DNA from 2 places in the Streptomyces sp. MB09-01 genome. Region 1 is predicted to be linked to the other one. Evidence: predicted binding sites of a transcription regulator. Region 1 holds the regulator's gene; the other holds the start of a gene.
What was found. Region 1 encodes HspR, which represses chaperone genes until heat shock. Its sites were predicted from a motif close to TTGAGNNNNNNNNNCTCAA; they were not measured.
Positions count from the first base shown of each region.

Region 1 (11,198 bases):
CGGGGTTTACATCCCCCCGGGGGCTCCACAGTTCACGTGTTCAACGCGTTGCGTCCCGCGCGTCGTCATGCATCGGCGAACGAGCCCGTACGCAGGGCCGGACGACGAGGTCGCCCGGCGGAAACCGGACCGCCGGGCGCCCTCCTCCACGCGGTGCCGGCTGCCCCGTGTCAGCTGGAACCGCCGCACCCGCCCCCGCCGCACGAAGACGACGAGCCGCAGGACGAAGACGAACCACACGACGAGGACGAGCCGCCCCCGTCCACCCACCAGCTGCTGCGCTTGCGACGGCCGCTGGTGTGCCCGCTCCTGGTCGAACGGGCTGCGATCGTCACGACGAAGGCGACGACCACGACTGCGATAACGATGAAGACGAACATGAGGTCCGCCCTTCTCTCACGCCCCGGTCTTCCCGGGGAGCGGGATCCCCGCGTCCCGCGTGAAGGGGGGATGCCCCCGGGCCGCACGGCCCAAAGCACACTTGAGGAAGTCCAGAGGTTGACCCCAGGATGACGCCCATGAGCGCACCCGTGAGCAGCGACCGCCCCTTCCTGAACCGCCGTCTTGCGGCCTTCGGCACGACGATCTTCGCGGAGATGTCGGCGCTGGCCGCCCGCACCGGTTCGATCAACCTCGGCCAGGGCTTCCCCGACACCGACGGCCCGGCGGAGATCGCCGAAGCGGCCTCCCGCGCGGTCCTCACGGGCCGGGGCAACCAGTACCCGCCGGGCCCCGGCGTCCCGGAGCTGCGCACGGCCGTCGCCGCGCACCAGCAGCGCTTCTACGGCCTGTCCTACGACCCCGACACCGAGGTCCTGGTCACGGCGGGCGCCACGGAGGCCATCGCGGCCTCCCTCCTCGCCCTGCTCGAGCCGGGCGACGAGGTCATCGCCCTGGAGCCGTACTACGACTCGTACGCGGCCTGCATCGCGATGGCCGGCGCGGTACGCGTCCCGGTCACCCTGCGCCCGCACGCCGGCGCCTTCGCCCTCGACCTGGACGAACTGCGCGCCGCCGTCACCCCGCGCACCCGCCTGCTGCTCCTGAACACCCCGCACAACCCCACGGGCACCGTCCTCACCGCGGCCGAGCTCGCCGCGATCGCCGAGCTGGCGGTCGAGCGCGACCTCCTGGTCGTCACGGACGAGGTGTACGAGCACCTGGTCTTCGAGGGCGCCCACGTCCCCCTGGCGGGCCTCCCGGGCATGCGCGAGCGCACGGTCACCATCTCCTCGGCCGGAAAGACCTTCTCGTTCACCGGTTGGAAGGTCGGCTGGGTCACCGCGCCCCCGGAGCTGGTCACGGCGGTCCGCTCGGCGAAGCAGTTCCTGACCTACGTCTCCTCGGGCCCCTTCCAGTACGCGATCGCCGAGGCCCTCGCCCTCCCCGACACGTACTACGACGCCTTCCGCGCCGACCTGGCCGCCAAGCGCGACATCCTCGCCGACGGCCTCGCGGCGGCCGGCTTCGAGGTCTTCCGCCCGCAGGGCACGTACTTCATCACCACCGACATCACCCCCCTCGGAGAGAAGGACGGCCTCGCCTTCTGCCGCGCCCTCCCCGAACGCTGCGGCGTCGTCGCCATCCCGAACCAGGTCTTCTACGACGACAAGTCCGCCGGCGCGACCCAGGTCCGCTGGGCCTTCTGCAAGCGCGAGGACGTCCTGCGGGAGGCCGCCTCCCGGCTACGCCGCCTCTGACCGCCGAGCGTCTTGCGGGGTGGCCGAGGCCGGTGTGAAGCTGTCGCTCGCACGAGCGCCCGAAGCCCTCACCCCCCGGTGAGCGGACCTCACCGAGAGACGGAAGTCGGGATTCATGGCAACGGGCAGAGCGACCGTGTCCGCGTCGCCCCTGGAGATGCGCGCGGTCCGGGCCGTACGGTCGGCCGCGCCGACGACGGTGATAGCGCTCGGCGTGTTCGCGGCCGTGCGCGGGGCCGGGGTGCTGGTGCTCGCCCTCGGGTCCTGGTGGGCCGGACGGGATCCGCTGCGGGTGCTCGGCCGGTCCTGGGACGCGGACTGGTACCTCCGGATAGCGGCCGACGGCTACGGGCGCACCCTGATGTGGCCCGACGCCGTCACCGGCACCGGGCCCGTACAGAGCGACCAGGCCTTCTTCCCGCTCTACCCCGCGCTGATACGGGCCGTCTCCGGCATCCTGCCCGGCGGGCCCGTCCCCGCCGCGCTCCTCGTCGCCTGGACCGCCGCCGCCGTCGCCGCCGTCGGGATCTACCGGGTCGGGGAGCGGGTCATCGGGCCGCGCGCCGGGCTGCTGCTCGTGGGGCTGTGGGCGGCCCTCCCGCACTCCGTGGTCCTCACCCTCGCCTACACCGAGGCGCTCCTGGCCGCCTTCGCCGCCTGGGCGCTCCACGCGCTGCTGCGCGGCCGCTGGCTGTGGGCCGCGGGCCTCGCCGTGCTCGCCGGGCTGACCCGGCCCACCGGGCTCGCCGTCGCGGCCGCCGTGTCGGCCATGGCCCTCCACGCGATCCTCGTACGAAGATCCCGGGCGGCCGAGGTGTGGGTGGCCGGGCTGGTGGCGCCGGCGGGCTGGGCGGCGTACGTCCTGGCCGTCGGGGTGAAGCGGCGCGACCCCTTCGGCGGCTACTTCGCCGTGCAGCGCAGCTGGGGCTCCCGCTTCGACTTCGGCGCCGGGGCGCTGCGCTCGGCGGAGCAGGTGCTGACCGGCGGGCACGTGCCCCTCGCGACCACCGTGACGGTGGTCCTGCTGGCCGCCGCCGGGCTGCTGGCGGTGCTGCTGGTCCTGGACCGCACCCCGCCCGCACTGCTCGCGTACACGGCGGTCCTGCTGGTGATGGCCTTCGGCGGGGCCGGCTTCTTCGAGTCCAAGCCGCGGTTCCTGCTGCCGGCCTTCCCGCTGCTCCTGCCGCTGGCCGCCGTCATGGCGCGAGCCCGGCCGCGCACCGCGGTCGTGGTGACCGTGGTGGTGGCCGGGCTCGGTTACGGCTACGGGCTGTACCTGCTTCTGGTGGCCCGGGTACCGCTCTAGCTCAGTTCGTGCCGTCGCCGTCGCTCTCGCCGTCGGTGGAGTCGACGTCCTTCTCCAGGCCGAGCTGCTCGACGAGCCACTTGTCGAATTCGATGGACGCGCGGACCCAGCTGACCGTGGAGGACACGAAGTGCTCCAGGTTGACGCCGGTGCCGATCAGCATCTGCGCCTCACCGATCAGGCGGACCGAGCCGTCGTCGTGCGTGTGGCTGTAGACCTTCGGCCACAGGGTGCGGCGGTTCCAGTCGTCGATCGACTCGAGAAGCTGCGGCTTCTCGTCGATCTTGTGCGGACGGTCGTAGAAGGTCCGCACCGAGAAAACCTGCTGCTCGTCCTCGCCGCGGAACATGAAGTACGTGCGGAACTCCTCCCACGGCGCCGCGAGGTCACCCTCGTCGTCGACGACGTACTTGAGCTCCATCTGCTCCAGCAGCTGCTTGACCAGATCCTGGTCGGGGACGACGGGGCCCGCCGGTCCTGTGGCCTGCGGATCGGGCTGCTGCCCTCCGAAGTTCGGAATCGAGGCCGGGTCGATGCTCACCGTGTTTTTCCCTTCGTGCGGATACATGCATCCTCCCCCATCCCGCCTACCCCGTGTCCAGCCCCGCAGCGCCGATCCGCTGCGGGCGGACACGGGTCCGCCCGCACGGGTCAGAGCGCCTTGCCGACCAGCAGGTCCTCGCCCGCCACGTCGACCCGTACGGTGTCGCCGTCGCGGACCTCGCCCGAGAGGATCTCCTTGGCCAGCCGGTCGCCGATCGCCGTCTGGATCAGGCGGCGCAGCGGCCGGGCGCCGTACGCCGGGTCGTTGCCCTTGACCGCCAGCCAGGCCAGGGCCTCGGGGGTGACGTCCAGGGTCAGGCGCCGGTCGGCCAGGCGCTTGGCCAGGCGGCCGATCTGGAGCTCGGCGATGTGCGCGAGCTCGTCGCCGGTCAGGGCGGAGAAGACCACCAGGTCGTCCAGGCGGTTCAGGAACTCCGGCTTGAAGGTGCTCCGGACCACGTCCAGGACCTGCTGCTTCTTCTGTTCGGCGGGGGTGGCGGGGTCCATCAGGAACTGACTGCCGAGGTTCGAGGTCAGGACCAGGATGGTGTTGCGGAAGTCCACGGTCCGCCCCTGGCCGTCCGTGAGGCGGCCGTCGTCCAGGACCTGGAGCAGGATGTCGAAGACCTCGGGGTGGGCCTTCTCCACCTCGTCCAGGAGCACCACGCTGTACGGGCGGCGGCGCACGGCCTCCGTGAGCTGGCCGCCCTCCTCGTAGCCGACGTAGCCGGGCGGGGCGCCGACGAGGCGGGCCACGCTGTGCTTCTCGCCGTACTCCGACATGTCGATGCGGATCATGGCCCGCTCGTCGTCGAAGAGGAAGTCCGCGAGGGCCTTGGCCAGCTCCGTCTTGCCCACGCCCGTCGGGCCGAGGAAGAGGAAGGAGCCGGTCGGGCGGTCGGGGTCGGCGATGCCGGCGCGGGTGCGGCGCACGGCGTCCGAGACGGCCCGTACGGCCTCGCCCTGGCCGATCAGGCGGCGCCCCAGCTCGTCCTCCATGCGGAGCAGCTTCTGGGTCTCGCCCTCCAGCAGGCGGCCCGCCGGGATGCCCGTCCAGGCGCCCACCACGTCCGCGATGTCGTCCGGGCCGACCTCGTCCTTGACCATCGTCCCCTTGGACGCCTCGGCCTCGGCCTCGGTGGCCTCCGCCAGCTCGCGCTCCAGGGCCGGGATCTCCCCGTAGAGCAGCTTGGAAGCGGTGTCGAAGTCCCCGTCGCGCTGGGCGCGCTCGGCCTGGCCGCGCAGGTCGTCCAGGCGCTCCTTGAGCTCGCCGACCCGGTTGAGGGACTGCTTCTCCTTCTCCCAGCGGGCGGTCAGGCCGCGCAGGTCCTCCTCCTTGTCGGCGAGGTCCTTGCGGATCTTCTCCAGGCGCTCCATCGAGGCCGGGTCGGACTCGTTCTTCAGCGCCAGCTCCTCCATGCGCAGCCGGTCCACGGACCGCTGGAGCTCGTCGATCTCCAGCGGGGAGGAGTCGATCTCCATGCGCAGCCGGGACGCGGCCTCGTCGACGAGGTCGATGGCCTTGTCGGGGAGGAAGCGGGAGGTGATGTACCGGTCGGAGAGGGTCGCGGCGGCGACGAGGGCGCTGTCGTTGATGACGACCTTGTGGTGGGCCTCGTAGCGGCCCTTGAGCCCGCGCAGGATGGCGATGGTGTCCTCGACGGACGGCTCGGCGACCAGCACCTGCTGGAAGCGCCGCTCCAGCGCCGGGTCCTTCTCGATGCGCTCGCGGTACTCGTCGAGGGTGGTCGCGCCGACCATGCGCAGTTCCCCGCGGGCCAGCATGGGCTTGAGCATGTTGCCCGCGTCCATGGCGGAGTCGCCGCCGGCGCCCGCGCCGACGACCGTGTGCAGCTCGTCGATGAAGGTGATGATCTGCCCGTCGCTGGACTTGATCTCAGCGAGTACGGTCTTCAGGCGCTCTTCGAACTCGCCGCGGTACTTGGCGCCGGCGACCATCGCGCCGAGGTCCAGGGCCACCAGGCGCTTGTTCTTCAGGGACTCGGGGACGTCGCCCTTGACGATGCGCTGGGCCAGGCCCTCGACGACGGCCGTCTTGCCGACGCCGGGCTCGCCGATGAGCACCGGGTTGTTCTTCGTGCGGCGCGAGAGCACCTGCACGACGCGGCGGATCTCGTGGTCGCGGCCGATGACCGGGTCGAGCTTGCCCTCGCGCGCGGCCGCCGTGAAGTCGGTGCCGAACTTCTCCAGGGCCTTGTACTGGCCCTCGGGGTCGGGGGTGGTCACCCGCCGTCCTCCTCGTGCGTTCTCGAAGGCGGCCAGCAGCTTCTTCGCGCTCGCGCCCCGGGTGGAAAGGACCTCACCCGCCGCGCCGCCCTTGGCGGCGATGGCGATGAGCAGGTGTTCGGTGGAGAGGTAATCGTCGCCGAGCCTGCCCGCCTGGGCGTCGGCCTCGGCGAGTACGGCGAGCAGGTCGCGGGTGGGCTGCGGGGGCGCGACCGTGGAGCCGGTGACGCTGGGCAGGGCCGCCAGCAGCCGCTCCGCACCGGCCCGCACCTCGGCCTGGTCGGCGTCGGTGGCGGCCAGCAGGTCGGTGACGTTCTCGTTGTCCTCGCCGGCGAGCAGGGCCAGCAGCAGGTGCGCGGGGGTCAGGTCGGCGTGGCCGTCCTTCACGGCCCTGCTGGTGGCCGCGTTCAGCGCGTCCCGGCTCTTGTTCGTCAGCTCGGCGTCCACTGCGTCTTCTCCTCTCCCCAAGGGGTAAATCCGACGAATCTGACAGGGTCAACCTATGCAAAGTTGAGTCTATTCCACTCAAGGCAAGGGAGGGCACCATCGGCCCGTACCCTTCGGCCCATGTCCCATGACGTACTCAACCCGACGCCCGAGTACCTCGCCTTCTGGCGGGAGCGGCACGTCTGCACGCTGACCACCCCGCGCCCCGACGGCACGCCCCACGTGGTGCCGGTGGGCGTGACGTACGACCCGGAGGCCGGGCTGGCGCGGGTGATCAGCAACAAGCACAGCAAGAAGGTGCGCAACGTCCTCGCGGCGCAGGCGCAGGCGGAGCCGGCTCAGGGGGCTCCGGCGGGCGGGGCACCGGCTCTCGGGACGCCGGCGGGCGGGGCCCGGGTCGCGGTCTGCCAGATGGAAGGGCGCCGCTGGGCCACCCTCGAAGGGCGCGCGGTGATCCGTACGGACGAGGCGTCGGTCGCCGACGCCGTGGCGCGCTACGCGCAGCGGTACGGACGGACGCCGTCGCCCAATCCCGACCGCGTGGTCATCGAGATCACGCTGGACCGGGCCATGGGTCGCGCGTGAGCCGTTGATTCTTCATCTTGTCCGGTTCAGGCACTGGACGCGGGCATCACAACGGCGCCATCGTGGTCAGGTCCACGATGGCGCCGTTGTGTGGGGGTAGCGCCTGAGCGATCTGCAACGACGGGGGAATCGCTTCAGGCACTGCGGGGGGTGGCGGTGGTGATATCGGGTTCGAAGAGCTGGTGGTCGCGCTGATCGAGATTGACGAAGACCATTCCGTAGCGCACCTCGCAGCGGACGGGCTGCGGCGCGCCGCGCGGGCGGCGCAGGCACCGGTAGGCACGTACGTCCTCGTCCTCCTCGCGCACGACGACGATCGGTTGGCCGAACAGGGTGACCATCAACGAATCGCCAGCGTGGGGGATGGCCGTGGCGAGATCGATGAACTGCCAGCCCGAGCGGTAGGCGGATGCCATCTCGCGGCGGAAACCGCGATCGTCGGGGGTCACGCGGGCACCGTCACAGGAGCCTCGGTCCAGCCCGTATCGCCACCCTCTCCGCCCAGCTGGCCGCTGGTCCAGCCGGTGTCGGCGTACTTACCCACGGGAGCCGTGGTCCAGCCGGTGTCGAACTCCGTGCTCGTCAGGCTGGTGCCCTGACCGCCCCTAGCGCTCCCCGCGTCACTTTCGACGGCGCTGACTGCCCCAAAAACCGCAACGGCGGAGAAACCTATGGCAAGCACCGAGCGAAGCATTCTCTTGAACATGGTCGGCTTCGTCCTCACTTGATGGAATCCTCTCCCCCGCGTGTCAGACGATGGCTCATTCAGGCACGTCAATGCCACAGGGACGATGCATCATGTTCTTGCATGTTCAGGACCCTGGGGGGTGGAGATTTGACGCGAAACGGGACAATGGCGACACATCCCCACCCCGTCACGTCCATGTGCGCCGAGGGAACGCGGCTCTATGCGACCGCACTGAGTACCGGCCGGATCGCCCGGGGCGAGATCCAGAACGCCCCCTGCCTGCTTGAATTCGCTCTTCTGCAGCCCGACCCGGATGACGCGAACCAACTGCGTCCGGTTCCCCCGTCCGTCGCTTTGGCTCAACGGCTCCATCCGATTGAACGCGAGATCCAAGACCGCCGGCGCAGCGCTGTAGATCTCACCGACACTTTCGAGCCTTTCCTGGCCATCAGCGCGCAGAGCCCGGCCAACACCCACGCCATCACCGTGCTGGAGGGCTTCGAGCGGATCAACGCCGCCCTCAACCTCGCGACGGCCGAATGCCACACCGAGGTGCTGACGGTACAGCCGGGCGGGGCCCGGCCCTCCGAGGCCCTCACCCAGGCCCTGGAGCGCGACCAGCCGCTGATCGACCGCGGGGTCAGCATACGGACCCTCTACCAGCACACCGCGCGGCACAGCCAGGGCACGCTCGCCTACGTGGACCGCATCTCCACGGGGAAGGTGGAGATCCGCACGCTCGAAGAGCTGATAGAGCGCCTCATCATCTTCGACCGCACGGTCGCCTTCATACCGGTGAGCGACGACCGCCGGGTCGCACTCGAACTGCGCCACCCCGGCCTCGTCGACTACCTCATCAAGGTGTTCGAGCAGCTGTGGCACCGCGCCGTGCCCCTCACGGAGGAGGTGACGTACCGCAGCACCCCCGGCGGCGTCACCGGCGTGCAGCGCACCATCGCCCAGCTCCTCATCGAGGGGCACGTGGACGAGGCCATCGCCCGCCGCCTCGGCATGAACGTCCGCACCTGCCGCGCCCACATCGCCAAGCTCGCCACGACCCTCGGCAGCGGCAGCCGCGCCCAGCTCGGCTACCTCATCGCCCAGTCCGGCATCCTGGGCCGGCCCTCCGCCCCGGACCGGGGCTGCGACGGGCCTCTGGACCGGGACCCCGACGAGGGCCGGGAAGGCCTCTAGAAAGCCGTCAGGCCCCGCCCTGGAGGGGCGGAGCCTGAACGTGCGCAAAGAGGGTGCCGGGTCAGTCCATCGGCCGCTTGGGGCTGGGGCGCCAGACCACCAGGGCGCTGCCCGGCTGCGGGGGCTGGTACTTGACCAGGTCGCGCCGGTAGGAGGCGTGCACCTGGGCCTCGCGGGCCTGCAGCGTGGCGGCCGCGCCGTCCACCGCCGCGGAGAGCTCGGCCACGCGCTGCTGGAGCGCGGCGACCTGGTTCTCCAGTTCGATGATCCGCTTGATGCCCGCCAGGTTGATGCCCTCGTCCTGGGACAGCGCCTGCACCGTGCGGAGCAGTTCGATGTCGCGGGCCGAGTAGCGCCGGCCGCGGCCGGCCGTACGGTCCGGGGAGACCAGGCCGAGACGGTCGTACTGGCGCAGGGTCTGCGGATGCAGACCCGAGAGCTGGGCGGCCACCGAGATCACGTAGACCGGGGTCTCGTCGGTGAGTTGGTAGCCCCCGCCCAAGCGGGAGGACTGTCGTCGGCGGCCGTCCATGCTCATGCTCCCTTCGCGGACTCGAACAGCGCGGAGCGCGGGTCCTCGGACTCCGTCGCCTCGCGGTACATCTCCAGCGCCTCACGGGCCTTGTCCGACAGCTCGGTCGGGACCGCGACCTCCACCGTCACCAGCAGGTCGCCGCGGGTGCCGTCCTTGCGGACCGCCCCCTTGCCGCGGGCCCGCATGGTCCGTCCGTTGGGGGTGCCCGGCGGCAGCTTCAGCGTCACCGAGGGGCCGTTCAAGGTCGGGACCTTGACTTCGGCACCCAGCGCCGCCTCCGCGAACGTCACCGGCACGGTCACCGTCAGGTTGTCGTCCTTACGGCCGAACACGGGGTGCGAATCGACGTGCACGACCACGTAGAGGTCGCCGGCGGGACCGCCGCGCTCGCCGGGCGCGCCCTTGCCGCGCAGCCGGATCCGCTGGCCGTTGGAGACGCCCGCCGGGATCCGGACCTGCATGGTGCGCGAGGAACGGGCCCGGCCGCTGCCCTTGCAGATGTCGCAGGGGGTCTCCGCGATCAGGCCGCGGCCCTTGCAGTCCGCACAGGGGTCGGTCAGCGAGAAGCCGCCGCCGCTGCCGCGCGAGACCTGGCCGGTGCCGACGCAGGTCGGGCACACACGGGGCGTGCCGTTCTTGTCGCCGGTGCCCGAACAGGCCTTGCAGGGTGCCTGGGAGGACATCCGGAGCGGGACCGTGGCCCCGTCCACTGCCTCCGTGAAGGAGAGGGTGACCTCCGACTCGATGTCCTGGCCGCGGCGCGGCTGGGTACGGGTGCCCGCACCCGGGCCGGCGCCGCGGTTGAAGAGGCCGCCGAAGACGTCGCCCAGGCCGCCGCCGAAGCCGCCGGCCTGGCCGCCGCCCTGCTGGGTGCCGCCGAAGAGGTCACCGAGGTCGAAGTTGAACGAGCCGCCCCCGCCTGGCCCGGGGCGGAAGCCACCGTTGCCGAACAGGGCGCGCGCCTCGTCGTACTCCTTGCGCTTCTTCGGGTCGCCGAGGATGTCGTTCGCCTCGGAGATCTCCTTGAAGCGCTCCTCGGCGGAGCCGTCGCCCTTGTTGGCGTCCGGGTGGAACTCGCGCGCGAGCTTCCGGTACGCCTTCTTGATCTCGGCCTCGGTGGCGTCCTTCGGGACACCGAGGACCTTGTAGTAGTCCTTCTCGACGAAGTCCTTCGTGCTCATCCCCGGTGTCCCTCCTCTCGTACCTCTACGTGTGGTGCATCAGCCCTCGTCGGGGGCATCCGCGTCCAAGCCCTCCGGCGCTTCGCCCTCCGCGACCGCTGCGTCGGAACCGGAGGACTTGGGTGCCGCGCCCGGCTGGGGCTCGGCCACCGCGACCCGTGCGGGACGGATCGTACGCTCGCCGATCCGGTACCCCGGCTGCAGGATCGCCACGCAGGTCGTCTCGGTGACGTCCGGCGCGTACGAGTGCATCAGGGCCTCGTGGATCGTCGGGTCGAAGGGCTCGCCCTCCTTGCCGAACTGCTGCAGCCCCATCTTGGCGGCCACCGTCTCCAGCGACTCGGCCACCGACTTGAAGCCGCCGACCAGCTCGCCATGCTCCCGCGCCCGGCCGATGTCGTCCAGGGTCGGGAGGAGCTCCGTCAGGAGGGACGCGACCGCGATCTCCTTGACGGTGATCCGGTCCCGCTCCACCCGGCGGCGGTAGTTCTGGTACTCCGCCTGCAGCCGCTGGAGATCCGCGGTGCGCTCGGAGAGCGCCGTACGGGCCTGGTCCAGCTGCGCGAGCAGCGCTACATCCTGTGCTGCGTCCCCGGCCGGGGCCGCCGCCTCCTCCTTGGCGGAGTCGGCGGCCTTCGGCTCGTCGGGCGTGCCGTCGACGGGGACTTCGGGCTTCTCGTCAAAACCCGGGGTCTCCTCCGACATCAGGCAGCGCCACCCTTCGGCTTCTCGTCGTCGACGATCTCGGCGTCCACGACGTCGTCGTCGGCCT
Region 1 is NZ_JARAYQ010000073.1:444-11,641, reverse strand. Features, by position in the region: gene PV721_RS17435 (pyridoxal phosphate-dependent aminotransferase) at 510-1,700, shown strand; gene PV721_RS17430 (hypothetical protein) at 1,816-3,006, shown strand; gene PV721_RS17425 (YbjN domain-containing protein) at 3,008-3,547, opposite strand; gene clpB (ATP-dependent chaperone ClpB) at 3,658-6,243, opposite strand; gene PV721_RS17415 (pyridoxamine 5'-phosphate oxidase family protein) at 6,364-6,828, shown strand; gene PV721_RS17410 ((2Fe-2S)-binding protein) at 6,963-7,244, opposite strand; gene PV721_RS17405 (hypothetical protein) at 7,274-7,534, opposite strand; gene PV721_RS17400 (helix-turn-helix transcriptional regulator) at 7,637-8,710, shown strand; gene PV721_RS17395 (heat shock protein transcriptional repressor HspR) at 8,772-9,242, opposite strand; gene dnaJ (molecular chaperone DnaJ) at 9,245-10,426, opposite strand; gene grpE (nucleotide exchange factor GrpE) at 10,466-11,131, opposite strand; partial or broken gene PV721_RS17380 (Hsp70 family protein) at 11,131-11,198, opposite strand, start outside.

Region 2 (11,198 bases), on a different contig from region 1:
GCTTCGCCCGGTCGCGACCGGCCCGTAGGCGCCCGGAGGGTGCCGTGCTCCGCCGCCGGCCGGGCCGGGGGCTTCCGGGGCCGGGGGTTAACCCCACCCGGAGTCCGGGTACCGGCCCCATCGGCCGGGCGGTGGAGCCGCGCGAGGATCGGTCCATGACTTCTCACGCCACGTCACACCGCCTCGTGCGCACCGCGGTTGCCGTCCTCGGGGCCGGGTTCCTGCTGGCCGGCTGCTCCTTCTCGGACGGACCGAAGAAGACCGCGACCGCCGACACCACGGTCACCGAGCCGGTCGCGGCGGTCGAGGTGACGGACGCGCGGTCGGGCTCGATCGAGGTCACCCCGGGGGCGGGTCCCGGCGTCACGGTCCGCCGCACCGTCCACTACCGCGGCGACACGGCCCCCACCCCCGGCCAGCAGGTCAGCGCGGGTGTGCTCACCTTCTCCGACGGCTGCTCCGGCAACTGCTCCATCGACTACCGCCTGGAGGTCCCGGCCTCGGCCAGGGTCAAGCTGGAGAGCAGCAGCGGCCGCATCACCGTCACGGGCGTGGCCGCCGCCGAGGTGGAGGCCGACTCCGGCGAGGTCCGTGCCGAGCGCATCGCGGGCCCCCTGAAGATCCGTACCTCCTCGGGCGACATCACCGCGGCCGGCCTCTCCGGCCCGAGCGCGGACGTCCACTCGGACTCGGGCGACGCCCGCATGGACTTCACCGCGGCCCCGTCCTCGGTGCTGGCCGAGACCACCTCGGGCGACGTCACGCTGAAGGTCCCCACGGCTCCCTACCGGGTCGACGTCTCCACCACCTCCGGCACCCGCGACATCACCCTGCCCGCAGACCCCTCGGCCCCCTCCCGCCTCTCGGCGAAGACCACCTCGGGCGACGTCCGCGTCTCCGCACGGAGCTAGCGCGGACCGTGGCCCCGAAGGCGTACGTCAGGAGCCGCCGCCGCTGACACCAGGTGCGACGAAGCGTCGGTGCAGGGGGTAGAACTTCGGCTCGGGGTCGCTCGCCACGCCCAGTTCGCCCTTGAGCACGGGGGCGATCCTGGCCTCGATGAACCGGTTGAAGTGGTCCTCCGACTCCCAGATGTCCATCACGTTGAGGCCGCCGCGGACGAACCAGGCGGAGTGCAGCACACACCCGTCCGGTGCGTCCTCTTCCCAGCGCACCTTCTGGCGCACCGCGTCGTACACGTCGGGTGTGATCTCGGGCCAGGAAAAGGTCATCACGACTGCCATGGAGTTTCCTCTCGACCGCCTGGACGCGCCGCGGCCGGACGGCACGCGTATCGCACAGCGACGCTAAGCCGCCGGCATGGCCCGTGCACTCCAGGGCGTCCATCAGTGAAGGGTGCCGACGGAACCACGCGGAGGCGTTCGCCCCGGGCGAACGGGGGTTGGGGAACATTGGGGAGCGCACATGCATTGAGTCGGCATAGCTCAACTTCACTGCCGGAGGGAAGATCATGGCTTCGACGTCCGTCACACTCACTCTGCCCGTGCTGCCGCTCGACGACGAGGTCGTGCTGCCCGGAATGGTTGTTCCGCTGGACCTGTCCGACGCCGAGGTGCGCGGGGCCGTGGAGGCGGCCCAGGCCGCGGCGGGCAGCGGGAAGCCGCGGGTGCTGCTCGTGCCGCGGATCGACGGGAAGTACGCCGCGACGGGTGTGCTCGGGACGGTCGAGCAGGTGGGGCGGCTCTCCGACGGTGACCCCGGAGCGCTCATCCGCGGCCGCGGCCGGATCCGCATCGGCGCCGGCACCACCGGACCCGGGGCCGCGCTCTGGGTCGAGGGCGAGACCGTGGACGAGCACGTGCCGGACCCGCTGCCGGGATCCGTGGCCGAGCTCGTCAAGGAGTACAAGGCGCTCGCCACCAGCTGGCTCAAGAAGCGCGGCGCCTGGCAGGTCGTGGACCGGGTCCAGCAGATCGAGGGGGTGTCCGCGCTGGCGGACAACTCCGGGTACTCCCCGTTCCTGACGGTCGACCAGAAGGTCGAACTGCTGGAGACCGCCGACCCCGTCGCCCGCCTCAAGCTCGCGATCAAGGCGCTCAGCGACCACCTCGCCGAGCAGGACGTGGCCGAGTCCATCGCCAAGGACGTGCAGGACGGCGTCGACAAGCAGCAGCGGGAGTTCCTGCTCCGGCGGCAGCTGGAGGCCGTGCGCAAGGAACTGCGCGAGCTGAACGGGGAGAAGGACGGCGAGGAGTCCGACGACTACCGGGCCCGCGTCGAGGCCGCCGACCTCCCCGAGAAGGTCCGGGAGGCCGCGCTCAAGGAGGTCGAGAAGCTGGAGCGGGCCAGCGACCAGAGCCCGGAGGGTTCCTGGATCCGCACCTGGCTGGACACCGTGCTGGAACTGCCCTGGAACGAGCGCACCGAGGACCAGTACGACATCCGGGGAGCCCGGGCGGTGCTGGACGCCGAGCACGCCGGCCTGAGCGACGTGAAGGACCGCATCACCGAGTACCTCGCCGTCAGGAAGCGGCGCAGCGACCGCGGCATGGGCGTCATCGGCGGCCGCCGCGGCGGGGCCGTCCTCGCGCTCGTCGGGCCGCCCGGCGTCGGCAAGACCTCCCTCGGGGAGTCCGTGGCGCACGCCATGGGCCGCAAGTTCGTGCGCGTCGCCCTCGGCGGCGTCCGCGACGAGGCCGAGGTCCGCGGCCACCGCCGGACCTACGTCGGCGCCCTGCCGGGCCGGATCGTCCGGGCCATCAAGGAGGCCGGGTCGATGAACCCGGTGGTGCTGCTCGACGAGATCGACAAGGTGGGCTCCGACTACCGCGGCGACCCGGCGGCCGCCCTGCTGGAGGTCCTGGACCCGGCGCAGAACCACACCTTCCGGGACCATTACCTGGAGGTGGAGCTCGACCTGAGCGACGTCGTCTTCCTGGCCACCGCCAATGTCCTGGAGGCCATCCCGGAGGCGCTGGCCGACCGGATGGAGCTCGTCCGCCTCGACGGCTACACCGAGGACGAGAAGGTCGTCATCGCCCGCGACCACCTGCTCCCGCGCCAGCTGGAGCGCGCCGGCCTCGGCGCCGACGAGGTGGTCCTGGAGGAGGGCGCCCTGCGCAGGCTGGCCGGGGAGTACACCCGGGAGGCGGGCGTCCGCACCCTGGAGCGGTCCATCGCGCGCCTGCTGCGCAAGGTTGCCTCCCAGCACGAGCTGGGCGAGCGCGAGCTGCCCTTCAGCGTCGGCGCCGACGACCTGCGCGGGCTGATCGGACGCCCGCACCACGTGCCCGAGTCCGCCCAGGACCCGGCCGAGCGGCGCACCGCGGTCCCCGGCGTGGCCACCGGCCTCGCCGTGACCGGCGCGGGCGGCGACGTGCTGTTCGTGGAGGCGTCGCTGGCCGATCCGGAGACGGGCGCGGCCGGCCTGACCCTCACCGGCCAGCTCGGCGACGTCATGAAGGAGTCGGCGCAGATCGCACTGAGCTTCCTGCGCTCGCACGGCGCGGAACTGGAGCTCCCGGTCGCCGACCTGAAGGACCGAGGCGTGCACATCCACTTCCCGGCGGGCGCCGTGCCCAAGGACGGCCCGAGCGCCGGCATCACGATGACGACCGCGCTCGCCTCGCTGCTCTCCGGACGGCAGGTCCGCACCGACGTGGCCATGACCGGCGAGGTCTCGCTGACCGGACGGGTCCTGCCGATCGGCGGGGTCAAGCAGAAGCTGCTGGCCGCGCACCGGGCCGGGCTGACCACCGTGATCATCCCGAAGCGGAACGAGGCCGACCTGGACGACGTCCCGGCGGAGGTGCTGGAGGGGCTGGAGGTGCACCCGGTGACGGACGTGCGCCAGGTGCTGGAACTCGCCCTGGCCCAGGCGGAGGTGGAGGTCGCCGCCGCGGCGTGACGGAGGGCCGCACGGCGCGCCGGGTGTCCCCCTTCACGCTCCGAGCGCGCCCCCGGCGGCGCCGAGTGCGCGCCCGCCTCGCGCCCCGCTCGCGCCCCACCACACGGCCCGGCTCCCCGCTCCGGCGGGGTCCCGGGCCGTCGGCGCACGCCCTGCGAAATACTGGCCCTCACCCACCGAGGTGCCACACACCATCGAAGGAGCGGGACGTGCACGGGAGCGAAGACCAGGAGTTCCTTGCCCTGGAGCGGGAGCTGTCCGTCTTCCTCCGGCGCGCCCGCGCCTCCTCCGGCGAGATGGCCCGCGAGCTCCACCCCGAGCTGGAGCCCGCCGCGTACGGGCTCCTCGTACGCCTGGAGGCGGCCGGCCGGCAGCGGGCCACCGAGCTCGCCGCCTACTTCGGCGTCGGCAAGGCCACCATGAGCCGGCAGCTGCGGGCCCTGGAGGTCCTGGGCCTGGTGGCCCGCGAGCCGGACCCCGCCGACGGCCGGGCCTTCCTGGTCGGCCTCACCGAGGAGGGCCGCGAGCGGTTCCTGCGGGTACGGGGCGCACGGCGCGAGCAGTACATGCGCAAGCTCGCCGGCTGGGACCGCGGCGAGGTGGCGGAACTGGCCCGGCTGCTGAACCAGCTGAACGCCGGCGCGGAGTAGGGGCACCCGCCCCACCCGCGCCCAGGTCCTAGAGCTCCGCGTAGACCGCCGACGCGTCGTCGTGCCGCTTGTACCGTGCCGGAGGCCGGGCCGGGTCGCGCTCGAGGGCGCGGACCCGGCCGATCAGGCCCTCCGCTCCCTCCTTGCGCAGCACCGCCAGGCACTCGGCCCAGTCGCCCTCCCCGAACGTGTCCGTCCACCGGCTCGCCCCGTCCGTGAGCGCGGCCACCGCCCGCACCTGCCCGCGCGGGGTGCGCCCGGTCACCGCCAGGGCGGCCACCGCCGGGTCCGCGGCCGCCGTGAAGAAACCGCCCTCCGCGTTCCGCAGCGCGTCCGTCCCCGCCACCGAGCGCAGCACCTCCCGCGGCACCCGGTCCAGCCGGTCGTCGAGCACCGCCGTCACCTCGCCCCCGGGCGCCTGGAGGAGGAGTACGGAGTCCGAGAGCACGAGGTGCTCCACGCAGGCCTCGTCCCAGCGGACCATGACGACCGTCGCCTGCGGGGTGCGGACGTGAGAAAGGTCACAGGTGTCGCGGTGGGCCTCGGCCGTGGCGCGGACGGACTCGGCCAGAATCCGGTCCAGCGTCATGTCCCGTCGCGATCCGGACAGTTCGGTCAATCGGCCGCCGAGCCGGGCCGCGAACCACGGAACTCCGTGCACGCAGCCGTCCTCGCCGCTCGGCGGGGTGACTCCGTCCAGGGCGACCAGCACGCCGCCGCCCGAGGCGGGGATCGTGGCCGACACCCAGTCCTCATTGGGGCGTTCTTCACTGCCGGGGGCCGAGGCGAGGTCGATGCGCATGCCGCCATTCTGCCGGGCGGGGACCGCGCCGCACGTGCAGGTCCGTACCAAAGCGGGAGGAGGCGTGCGGGCCCGTACGCGGACCGTCCGGGCGCGGGCCGGAGGGGCCCGGGCAGGGCGCGGGCACGCTGGCGGACATGTGGGCGGGCATCCTGCCAAAGCCCGCATCGATCTTTCAACCGCCTGTCCACGGAAGCGCTCTGGGGCAGGGTGCCCGAGTTGGTTGCCAACTCTTCCGTGATGTTCACTCGTTCGAGTGGCCGGGTGGGCGATGTGCGGCTCTCTCCCCAACACGCTGCAAAGGTCTGAGGCGGTACGAGGGGGCAGGGGGCGTTTACTTGTTGACCGGCCGTTACCTCGGCCACACGAGTAGACGAGCACAAGCACACGTACAGGATTGCGAGCACCGGTGCAGAAGAAGCGGTCTCGGAAGAACGGCACCGCCGCCGACGGCCCGGCCCCCGCAGGACGCCGCGTCCGCGTGCGCCGCAGGCTGGTCGTCGGCGTCGCCGTCGCCGGCCTCACCGTCCTCGCGGCAGGCGCCCCCGCCGTCGTCACCGCCGCGAGGGAGCTGAACGACTCCCAGCGGCTGGTCACCCTCGCGGAACAGACCGGGCAGATCCTCACCGTCGCGCACGTCCTCGCCGACGAGCGCGACGCCGTGGTCGAGTACGCCGCCAAGGGCCGCCCCGGCGCCGCCAGGGGAGCCCTCCAGGAACGCATCGGGCGGACCGACCGGCAGATCGCCGAGGCCGCGACCGAGGTCGACGAGCCCCTCGCGGTGGCCCTCGCCCGCGTCGCGACCGTCCGTACCGAGGCCATCGACGGCAAGGGCACCGCCCTCGCCGCCCACCAGGCCTACACCGGCGTCATCACGGAACTCCTCGCCCCGGGGGGCCGGCTCGCCGAGCTGACGCCGCCGCGCGCCGAGGCCGCCCTCACCACCACCCGCCCGCTCGCCCCGCTGGGCCAGGCCGTGGAACAGGCCTCGGCCACCCGCGGACTGCTGCTCGCCGCGCTGGCCGTCCCCCGCGGCGAGCAGCTCCCGGGCTCGGCCGTGGCCGACGAACTCACCACCGCCGCCCAGCGTTCGCGCGTACGGGAACTGGCCGCGCTGGACGACTTCGCGCGCGCCGCGCGGCCCGACGTGCGCCAGACCCTCACCGCCACCGTCACCGGCCCCGAGGTCAAGACGGCCGACGACTTCCTCAAGCGGCTCACCGACCGGCCGACCCTGAACCCGGCCGACCGCAAGACCGACGGGGCCGCCGTCGGCAGCGCGCTCACCGCCCGCATCGACCGGATGCGGACCGTCGAGGCCACCCTCGCGGGCCAGCGCGCCTCCGCCCTGGCCTCCCTGCGCGACGACGACGTGACCCGGCTCGAAACCCTGGTCGCCGTGCTCGGTCTGCTGTTCCTGATCGCCGTCGGCGTCTCGACCGCCGTCGCCCGCTCGCTGACCCGGCCGCTGTCGGTCCTGCGGCGCGGCGCGGCGCGGCTGGCGACGCCGGAGGGCTCGGTGGAACCGGTGCGGTTCACCGGCCGCAACGACGAGTTCGCCGAGGTCGTGCGCCACCTGAACGCGGTGCGCGACCAGACGGTCTCCCTGCACACCCGGATCGCCGGGCTCGACGCCGACCGCCGCCGGATCATCGGCCGCAACGAGGCGCTGACCGCCAGCCGGGACGTGCTGGAGGAGGAGCTGGTGAAGCTGCGGGCGGGGCTGGAGGAGCACCGCCGCGTCATGTCGACGACCTCCGTCTCCCTGTCGCTGCGGACGCTGGGCTTGGTCGAGCGCCAGCTCGCGGTCATCGAGGAGCTGGAGTCCAAGGAGCAGGACCCGGACCGGCTCGCGACCCTGTTCAAGCTCGACCACCTGGCGACCGTGATGCGCCGCCACAACGAGAACCTGCTGGTCCTGGCCGGGCAGGAGCACGGCCACGGGCAGGTGCTGCCGGTGCCGCTGGTCGACGTGATGCGGGCCGCCGTCAGCGAGATCGAGCGCTACGAGCGCGTCGACCTCGCGGCGCTGCCCTCGTACACCCAGGTCGCCGGGCACGCGGCCGACGACCTCTCACACGTGCTGGCCGAGCTGCTGGAGAACGCGACCACGTTCTCGCCGCCCGAAGTCAAGGTGAAGGTGTCCGGCTGGACGCTGGACTCCGGTGACGTGGTGCTGTCCGTCGTGGACGAGGGCATCGGGGTCACCGGGGACCGGCTGGAATCGCTGAATTCCCGGCTGTCCACGCCCGAGGCGTACGACGAGGAGCCCGAGGCCGAACACGGCCTGGGCCTCGGTCTGTACGTGGCCGGGCGGCTCGCGGCGCGGCACGGGGTCACCGCGGAACTGCGCGCCGGGCGGCACGGCGGGACCGAGGCCCTGGTGGTCGTCCCGGCGGCGCTGCTGCCCGCCACCCCGCCGGTCTCCCCGGTCCACACCCTGGCCACGCCGGGCGCGCCCGCGCTGCACCTGCCGGGCGTGATCGCCGAGGCCAACGAGAACACCCTCCCGCCCCGCCGCCGCGGCACCCACGCGGCCCCGGACCCCACGGAACAGGCCGCCACCGACGCCACGGAACCGGCCGCCCCCGCTTCCGCCGACGCCACGGAACCTGCCGACTCCGCTTCCGCCGACGCCGTGGAACCTGCCGACTCGGTTGGCGCCGATGCCGCGGAACCGGCCGCACCGGCTACCGATGCCGCGGAGCCGGCCGCCCCGGCTGCCGATGCCGCAGGGCCCGTGGCTCCCGAGACCGACGCCGTGACGGAGCCCGAGCTCCCGACCGACGCCGCCACCTCTCCCGCGGAGCCCGCGGTACCTGCTGCCGACAATGCGGCCGCGGCCGCAGCCGCTGCCGCGGAGCCCGCGGTCCCGGCTCAGGCCGACACGGAGGCGGAGCCCGCCTTCCGCGTGCCCACCACCACGGTGGCTCCGGTGACCCTGGCCGAGGCCCTCGCCGGCCCCGCCCTCCCGGCCGAGGCCGCGGAGCCGACCGCCGAGGTGGAAGCCCCGTTCCCGGCTCCGGCCGAGGCCGGACTGCCGCCGGCGGACCAGATCTTCACCGCCGCACCCCCCGCGGACCAGGCCTTCCCGGCCGAGCCCCCGGCAGCGGACGTGCCCGCGGACCAGGCCTTCCCGGCCGAGCCGCCGGCAGGGGCCCCCGCAGGGGACGTGCCCGCGGACCAGGCCTTCCCGGCCGAGCCGCCGGCAGGGGCCCCCGCAGGGGACGTGCCCGCGGACCAGGCCTTCCCGGCCGAGCCGCCGGCAGCAGGGGCCCCCGCAGGGGACGTGCCCGCGGACCAGGTCTTCACCGCCGGGCCCCCCGCAGGGGACCCGCACAGGCATGCCCCCGCCGAAGGCAACTGGCTTCCCCGTCAGGGCAGCCACCCCGCCGACACCGACGACGCCGTCACCGACAAGGGCCTGCCGAAGCGGACCCCGCGCACCGTCACCGCCGGGCGCGCGGACGACGTACGGCCGCCCGCGCCACCGCGCCGGATCGACGCCGACGAACTCCGGCGCCGGCTCGGCGGCTTCTACCAGGGAGCCCAGGACGGGCGACGTGTCGCCGCCGCCGAGCTCGCCCAGGAGCACGCGCAGGACCAGGGGCAGGGACACAGCAAGACCGACCAGGGGGACACCGCACAGGAGGCACGCACATGACCGCGCCCAGTACGTACGGACTGAGCACCCAGGCCCGCAATCTGCAATGGCTGCTGACCGACCTGGTCGAGGAGGTGCCCGGCGTCAACTCCGTCGCCGTCGTCTCCTCGGACGGGCTGCTGCTCCTGTCCTCCGACCCTGCGACGGGCGGCGCGGGCGAGCCCCGGGCCGAAGCCGGGCCGAAGGGCCCGCGCGGGGCGTCCGCCGACCTCGCGACCATCGTGTCCGGCCTCGGCAGCCTCACCTCCGGCGCCGCCGCCCTCATGGACACCGGCTCCGTCAAGCAGACGATGGTCGCGATGGAGCACGGCTCCGTGTTCGTCATGGCCATCAGCGACGGCTCACTGCTGGGCGTGCACGCCACCCCCGACTGCGACATGAGCGTCGTCGCCTACCACATGGCCCTGTTCGTCGGCCGTGCCGGCCACGTCCTGACCCCCGAAGTCCGCAGCGAGCTGCGCCAGTCGATGGAGAACACCCCGTGAGGAGTACGGCCTCCGACCGGCTGCCGATACGCGGCGCCGACCGCCGCCCCGCCCGCGTCCGCCCGTACTCCCTCACGGGCGGCCGCACCCGCTTCACGCAGGTCCTGAACGTCGAGACCTTCGTCGCCACCCTGGACACCAAGGTGTCGGAGCCGCAGAAGCCCGACCGCATGCCCGAGATGCCCGCCATCGTCGAGGTCTGCCGTCGCATGCGCACGATCGCCGAGATAGCCGCGCTGCTGAAGCTGCCCCTCGGTGTGGTCCGCGTGCTCGTCAGCGACCTCGCCGACCAGGGCCGGATCCGGGTCTACGGGACCGGCCACGGTACGGGCCGTCCCGAACGCGCGCTGCTCGAAAGGGTGCTCAGTGGTCTTCGCCGTCTCTGATCAGCCGGTGTCGCCGGCCGTGGACGACGACCCCGTCCAGCCCTGGCAGTACGACCGCTCCCGCGCCCCCGTCGCCGTCAAGGTGCTGGTCGCGGGCGGCTTCGGCGTCGGCAAGACCACCTTCGTCTCCTCCGTCTCCGAGATCACCCCGCTGCGCACCGAGGCGGTGATGACCCAGGCCAGCGTCCCGACCGACGACCTGTCCGGCACCCCGGACAAGAACACCACCACCGTCGCCATGGACTTCGGCCGCGTCACCCTCGACGACGACCTCGTGTTCTACGTGTACGGGACCCCGGGCCAGGAGCGGTTCTGGTTCATGTGGGACGACCTGGTGCGCGGGGCCATCGGGGGGCTCGTGCTGGCCGACACCCGCCGGCTGCGCGACTGCTTCCCGGCCCTCGACTACTTCGAGAGCTGCGGGCTCCCGTACGCCGTCGCCGTCAACCATTTCGACGGCTCGCAGTCGTACGAGCCCGAGGACGTGCGCGAGGCGCTCAGCGTGCCGGCCCACGTGCCCGTCGTGATCATGGACGCACGGCGCCGGCACACCGTGATCGAGTCCCTGCTGGCCCTGGTGGGCCACGCCCTCGACACCACGCCCGAATAGGCCCGCAGGCCCGCAGGCCCGCAGCCCCGTCCCCCCCGTAGCCCCGAATCGAGAACGTGAGATGCGCAAGATACTCGTCGTGGGAGCCGGCCAGTCCGGTCTCCAGCTCGCCCTCGGCCTCCAGTCGAAGGGGTACGAGGTCACCCTCATGTCGAACCGGACGGCGGACGAGATCCGCACCGGCCGGGTCATGTCGACGCAGTGCATGTTCGACACGGCGCTCCAGCACGAGCGCGACCTCCAGATCAACTTCTGGGAGCAGCAGGCCCCGAAGATCGAGGGCCTCGGCGTCTCCGTCGCCACCCCCGACGCGGGCCGCGCCATCGACTGGCTCGGCCGGCTCAAGGGGTACGCGCAGTCCGTCGACCAGCGCGTGAAGATGGCCGGCTGGCTGGACACCTTCGCGCAGCGCGGCGGGCAGCTGGTCATCCACGGCGCGTCCGTCGCCGACCTCGACTACTTCTCCCGTACGTACGACCTGGTGCTGGTCGCCGCCGGCAAGGGCGAGCTGGTGTCGATGTTCGGGCGGGACGCGGCCCGGTCCCCGTACGACGCCCCGCAGCGGGCGCTGGCCGTCTCGTACGTGCACGGGCTCGGGCCGCGCGCCGAGCACCCGGACACGGAGGCCGTGCGCTGCAACCTGGTCCCGGGCGTGGGCGAGCTGTTCGTCATGCCGACCCTGACCACCTCGGGCCGGGCGGACATCCTGTTCTGGGAGGGTCTCCCGGGCGGC
Region 2 is NZ_JARAYQ010000112.1:8,458-19,655, forward strand. Features, by position in the region: gene PV721_RS22895 (sulfurtransferase) at 1-28, shown strand, start outside; gene PV721_RS22900 (DUF4097 family beta strand repeat-containing protein) at 156-911, shown strand; gene PV721_RS22905 (hypothetical protein) at 939-1,244, opposite strand; gene lon (endopeptidase La) at 1,472-3,868, shown strand; gene PV721_RS22915 (MarR family winged helix-turn-helix transcriptional regulator) at 4,078-4,518, shown strand; gene PV721_RS22920 (protein phosphatase 2C domain-containing protein) at 4,547-5,320, opposite strand; gene PV721_RS22925 (nitrate- and nitrite sensing domain-containing protein) at 5,730-8,984, shown strand; gene PV721_RS22930 (roadblock/LC7 domain-containing protein) at 8,981-9,469, shown strand; gene PV721_RS22935 (DUF742 domain-containing protein) at 9,466-9,855, shown strand; gene PV721_RS22940 (GTP-binding protein) at 9,836-10,465, shown strand; gene PV721_RS22945 (styrene monooxygenase/indole monooxygenase family protein) at 10,527-11,198, shown strand, end outside.
Region 2: a site for HspR is predicted at 1,431-1,449, ahead of lon (endopeptidase La). Genes of this name have one in related genera too.